Regions from separate parts of the Shewanella sp. POL2 genome, predicted to be linked through region 2. Evidence: predicted binding sites of a transcription regulator. Region 2 holds the regulator's gene; the other holds the start of a gene.
The links. Region 2 encodes NrdR, which represses ribonucleotide reductase genes. Its sites were predicted from a motif close to AAACACNANATNTNGTGTTT; they were not measured.
Positions count from the first base shown of each region.

Region 1 (3,172 bases), on a different contig from region 2:
TGTGTTGTACCCGAAGTCGCGAATATCGGCACCATGGAGTTCCACCGAGCAGCTGAAGCCATTGCAGCAGGTGAAGCTGCCGTGGCAAAAGTGGCACATTTAATTGAAGCTGCGATCTGGAAAGGCTAAAAATGTCAGGATGAATTTATCTGTTAATTACGATATGACACTACTTACTGCTTGATTGGCTTAGTTTTTGCTTTAAAACCATTAATCAGTATTAGACGCCGAATTATTGACGATGAATTCTCTTTTAAATGCCCTTAATCTAAATCGTAGCAGTGCCGCTGAAGCTTATGGCCTGAATAGCAAAAAGACGGAGACAGGTAAAACTGAATCGAGTACGGAGTCAAACTCCTCAGCCAAAGAACCCCCTAAGGTTGATACTAAACCGAGTGACGAGATAGCGCTGTCACCACGGGCACTGCGAGCACAAAAAATTCAGGCCATGTCGAAAGATTTTTTTGCTGATGGCAAATTTAGCGTGGCTGAGATACCCGCTTTAGTCTCGCGGTTACAAAAAGACGGTATTCTTTCCGATGCACAGGTGGAACGGCTCTCGCAAAACGGCATTAGTTTGCCAAGCCAAAGTACCAATAAGCAGTCTTTGCAGGATTTTATCGATGATGAGCTAAAGTCTTTGGCTGAAAAATCGCCTAATAGCCCGATGATCAACACGTTAGTAGATGCTAAAAATGTGTTAAAAAACATGGATGATGCCCAGTCGCCAGTGCTGGCACAAAAGGCGACTAAAGTGTTTGGTCAATTAACGGATTATTTGAATAGCAACCCCACCATGAGCGATAGTCAAAAACAGTTATGGCAGGGACTTAAATCAACGATGCAGGTGGCTTCATCCATGGGGATGCAGCAATCGGCGTTGGGACAATTGAGCAGTTATCTTGCCTTAGCTAAGCGCTAGTCTTATTTACAATATTCTTTCAAAAACAATAGACTTTGGCTTCTGGGTCAAAGTCTTTTGTCATTATTAGCGCCATTTCCTGTGTCTACTATCTTGCTTTAGCATCAAGGTCAAGGCCTAAAACTGAGATCATTGGGTTTGGCAGCAGTTCTTATTTGTTCTTTTTATCCATCCGATAAATCATGATCTGGATCATGGAATTTTAGGTGTCGATGCCGCTTAATTGCCTACATATTGTGTTGATAGATTATTTAATCACTATATATAGTGTTAATTTTAATCGGGATGGAGAGGAATTAAACAATGCCAGTCGTGATCAAGCGGGATGGTTGCCGCACACCTTTTGATGAAACAAGGATAAGAGATGCAGTGGTCGCTGCTGCAAACTCGGTTGGGATAGAGGACGCAGATTATGCCGCGACGGTAGCCGCTTGTGTGAGAGAACGAGTGGCGAATATGGCAGAAGTTGAAATCCACCATCTACAGGATGCGGTTGAAAACCTATTGATGGAAGGCCCTCATAAATCATTGGCACGGGTCTACATTGAATATCGTCACGACAGAGACATTTGCCGCGATGCTACCAGTAAGCTCAATCTTGAAATCCGTGGTTTAGTCGAGCAGAGCAATGCCGCACTGTTAAATGAAAACGCCAATAAAGACTCTAAAGTGATCCCAACTCAACGGGATCTGCTGGCGGGCATCGTGGCTAAACATTATGCCAAGAGCCATATTCTGCCTAAGGATGTGGTGGCTGCGCACGAAATCGGTGAGATCCACTATCACGATCTTGATTACTCGCCCTTTTTCCCGATGTTTAACTGTATGTTGATTGATTTGGCGGGCATGTTGACCCATGGCTTTAAGATGGGCAACGCCGAAATTGAGACCCCAAAATCGATCTCTACCGCTACGGCCGTGACGGCGCAAATTATTGCCCAAGTGGCAAGCCATATCTATGGCGGCACCACGATTAATCGTATTGATGAAGTGTTAGCGCCTTTTGTGGCCAAGAGTTATGACAAACATTATCAAGTGGCACTGAACTGGCAGATTAAAGATGCTAAAGCCTATGCCACTGCTCAGACTGAAAAAGAATGCCACGATGCTTTCCAATCCCTTGAATATGAGGTGAATACCTTACATACCGCTAATGGACAAACCCCGTTTGTGACCTTTGGTTTCGGTCTAGGTACTTCGTGGGAGTCGCGTTTAATTCAACAATCGATGCTGAAAGTACGCATGGCGGGGTTAGGTAAAAATCGTAAAACAGCGGTGTTCCCTAAATTGGTGTTTGCCATCCGTGATGGTATTAACCACAAAGTCGGCGATTGCAATTACGATGTAAAACAAATGGCCCTTAAATGCGCCAGTATGCGCATGTATCCAGATATTTTGAACTATGAGCAAGTGGAAAAAGTGACGGGGTCGTTTAAAACCCCTATGGGTTGCCGCAGCTTTTTAGGTTCCTATAAAGAAAATGGTGAACTCGTCCATGAAGGGCGCAATAACCTTGGCGTTGTTAGCTTAAACTTGCCACGTGTTGCGCTAGAAGCGAATGGCGATGAGGCTGAGTTCTACCGTATTCTGGATGAGCGGCTATTACTTGCCCGCCGCGCATTAGATACGCGTATCGAACGGTTAAACGGAGTGAAAGCCAGAGTTGCGCCGATTTTGTATATGGAAGGTGCCTGTGGCGTGCGCTTGCGTGCCGATGATGATATCGCCCAAATCTTTAAAAATGGTCGGGCATCGATTTCATTAGGTTATATCGGTTTACATGAAACCATTAATGCGCTCTATGGCACTGAAACCCATGTGTTTGATGATGCTAAGCTTCGTGAAAAAGCGGTGGCGATTGTTGCGCACCTTAAAGCGGCTACCGACGCATGGAAGGCCGAAACGGGTTATGGATTCAGCCTTTATAGCACCCCAAGTGAGAGTCTCTGCAGTCGTTTTTGTAAGCTCGATGCGCGCCAGTTTGGTGTGGTTGCGGGTGTAACCGATAAGGGCTATTACACCAATAGCTTCCATTTAGATGTGGAAAAGCACGTGAATCCTTACGATAAAATCGATTTTGAGCAGCCATATCCCGCCATCGCCAATGGTGGTTTTATTTGCTACGGCGAATATCCTAATATGCAGCACAATATCGAAGCGCTCGAAAATGTCTGGGATTACAGCTATAGCCGTGTACCTTACTACGGTACTAACACGCCGATTGACGAATGTTATGATTGTGGTTTTACC
Region 1 is NZ_AKZL01000018.1:56,505-59,676, reverse strand. It holds gene rssA (patatin-like phospholipase RssA) at 1-129, shown strand, start outside; gene SHEWPOL2_RS06955 (hypothetical protein) at 242-922, shown strand; gene nrdD (anaerobic ribonucleoside-triphosphate reductase) at 1,226-3,172, shown strand, end outside.
Region 1: the regulator NrdR is predicted to act here: its motif matches at 1,176-1,195, upstream of nrdD (anaerobic ribonucleoside-triphosphate reductase).

Region 2 (3,172 bases):
CATAATGCGCAGTAGGGTGGATTTACCTGAACCGTTAAGACCTAACACACCGATCTTGGCGCCGGGGAAAAAGCTTAAGGAAATGTCTTTAAGGATCTGCTTCTTAGGCGGAACAACCTTGCCCACCCGCAACATGCTGTAAACAAACTGAGCCATTTTTCTGCATCTATAAGTGACTAATGATGCGGCTAATTCTACTCGATTGCGCGCCGAACTCAACTCGGGATTGAGGCGCATTCAAGCTAAAACTGTAGGATTTTCATGTTTCAGAGACTGGGATTGTCGGCTCGTTACGAGTAGAATACCGCGCAACCCTACCTACAAGAATTGGCAGCTGGAGTAAGCAATGCTGAAAAAAGATATGAATATCGCAGATTATGATCCGGAACTGTTTAACGCGATTCAGAACGAAACTCTGCGTCAAGAAGAGCATATTGAGCTGATTGCTTCTGAAAACTACACCAGTCCACGCGTGATGCAAGCGCAAGGTTCACAATTAACCAATAAGTACGCCGAAGGCTATCCAGGCAAGCGTTACTACGGTGGTTGTGAGTATGTGGACGTAGTTGAAACCTTAGCGATTGAGCGTGCAAAACAACTGTTTGGCGCGACTTACGCAAACGTACAACCTCACTCAGGTTCTCAAGCAAACAGCGCCGTTTACATGGCATTGTTAAAACCAGGCGATACCGTTTTAGGTATGAACCTCGCTCACGGTGGTCACTTGACCCACGGTTCACCTGTTAACTTCTCCGGTAGACTGTACAACATCATTCCTTACGGCATCGATGAATCAGGCAAAATTGACTACGACGAAATGGAACGTCTGGCGGTTGAACATAAGCCTAAGATGATGATCGGTGGTTTCTCTGCATACTCTGGCATCGTTGACTGGGCAAGAATGCGCGAAATCGCAGATAAAATCGGTGCTTACCTGTTTGTCGACATGGCACACGTTGCGGGTCTTATCGCCGCTGGCGTGTATCCAAACCCAGTGCCACACGCGCACGTTGTGACCTCAACCACTCACAAGACCTTAGCCGGTCCTCGTGGCGGTATCATTCTGTCTGCTGCCGATGATGAAGAGTTATACAAAAAGCTGAACTCTGCGGTATTCCCAGGCGGTCAAGGCGGTCCTTTGATGCACGTTATCGCAGGTAAAGCGGTAGCCTTCAAAGAAGCTTTAGAGCCAGAGTTCAAAGCTTACCAACAACAAGTGGTTAAGAACGCTAAAGCCATGGTTGAAGTGTTCTTAGAGCGCGGTTACAAGATCGTTTCTGGTGGTACTGACAACCACTTAATGCTGGTGGACTTAATCGGTCGCGACCTGACGGGTAAAGAAGCCGATGCCGCTTTAGGTAGCGCGAACATCACAGTAAACAAAAACTCTGTGCCAAACGATCCACGTTCTCCATTCGTGACCTCTGGTGTACGTATCGGTACGCCTGCGATCACTCGCCGTGGCTTTAAAGAAGCTGAAGCGAAAGAGTTAACCGGTTGGATCTGTGACATCCTCGACGATGCTCACAATCCAGCGGTCATCGAGCGCGTAAAAGGCCAAGTATTGGCTCTGTGCGCCCGTTTCCCTGTTTACGGTTAATTCGTTAATTTATCCAGATATGGCGGCTGAGTTCACAACTGCTTAGGGTGTCACTCTTAGGTGGTTAACCTCAGCCGATAAATAGGATAAAATCCCATGGCCGCATTAAGCGGCCATTTTTATTGCTAAAATCGTAGACTTAAACCCGCTCGGTTTAAGCTAGATACAGCGAAAGCCATAGGCTTTATTCCATTCACGGCAGGAGGCTCAATGCATTGTCCATTTTGCAGCGCGACAGATACTAAGGTGATCGATTCCCGATTAGTGGCGGAAGGCCATCAAGTGCGTCGTCGCCGAGAATGCACCGAATGCCATGAAAGATTTACTACCTTCGAAGGGGCCGAATTAGTCATGCCACGGGTGATTAAACGCGATGGTACGCGTCAACCCTTTGATGAAGAAAAGCTGCAAGCAGGTATGTTACGCGCGGTCGAAAAGCGCCCCGTGTCCATGGATGAAATCGAGCAGGCCTTAAGTAAAATCAAGTCAACGCTGCGGGCGACTGGCGAGCGTGAAGTGCCATCCGAGATGATAGGCAACTTGATGATGGAACAGTTAATGAGCCTAGACAAGGTTGCCTATATTCGTTTTGCCTCGGTTTATCGCGCCTTTGAAGATGTCTCCGAATTTGGAGAGGCGATTGCGAAACTGCAAAAGTAAGGTGGATTATCTTAGGTTAGTGCTTGGGTTCGAGCCTCGTTTTGCGCTGCATTCGGTACGCTTCCTCAAGATTTCATAGGGTTTATATGAATTGCTCAGAACTCGACAACCAGATGATGAGCCGAGCCATACAACTGGCTCGCAAAGGATTTTATACCACTCGCCCCAATCCCAGTGTGGGCTGCGTTATCGTAAAAGATAATCAGATTGTCGGTGAAGGTTATCATCAAAAAGCCGGCGAGCCCCACGCCGAGGTGCATGCACTGCGCATGGCTGGCGAGCTTGCCCGTGGCGCGACCGCCTATGTCACCTTAGAGCCTTGCAGCCATTATGGTCGTACGCCGCCCTGCGCCTTGGCGTTGATCAACATAGGTGTAAAACGTGTGGTGGTGGCGGTTGAAGATCCCAATCCTCAGGTCGGTGGTCGCGGTATTCAAATGCTGCGCGATGCGGGCATTCAAGTGGATGTCGGTTTACATCGCGATGAGGCCTATGCTTTAAATCTTGGTTTTATGAAGCGCATGGAGTCGGGCCTACCTTGGGTGACGGTAAAGCTTGCCGCGAGTCTCGATGGTAAAACCGCATTATCCAATGGTGTCTCTAAGTGGATTACAGGCCCCGAAGCTCGCCGCGATGTGCAGCGCTTACGTTTGCGCGCCTGCGCACTGGTCACTGGGATTGAAACCGTACTGGCCGATGATCCATCCCTCAATGTGCGCTACTCAGAGCTTGGCAGTCTTAACTCACTATTGAGTGAGGCGCAAATTTTACAACCGCTACGGGTGATTTTAGACAGTCGCTGCCGCATGCCGATTAAGGCAGCTTTGCTTGCGATTGAATCGCCGATTTTATTAGTCTCAACTGAGCCATACTCGCCAGCCTTTATGGCGCAGTTGCCGTCCCATGTGACTT
Region 2 is NZ_AKZL01000009.1:55,088-58,259, reverse strand. It holds gene ettA (energy-dependent translational throttle protein EttA) at 1-156, opposite strand, end outside; gene glyA (serine hydroxymethyltransferase) at 347-1,600, shown strand; gene nrdR (transcriptional regulator NrdR) at 1,811-2,260, shown strand; gene ribD (bifunctional diaminohydroxyphosphoribosylaminopyrimidine deaminase/5-amino-6-(5-phosphoribosylamino)uracil reductase RibD) at 2,347-3,172, shown strand, end outside.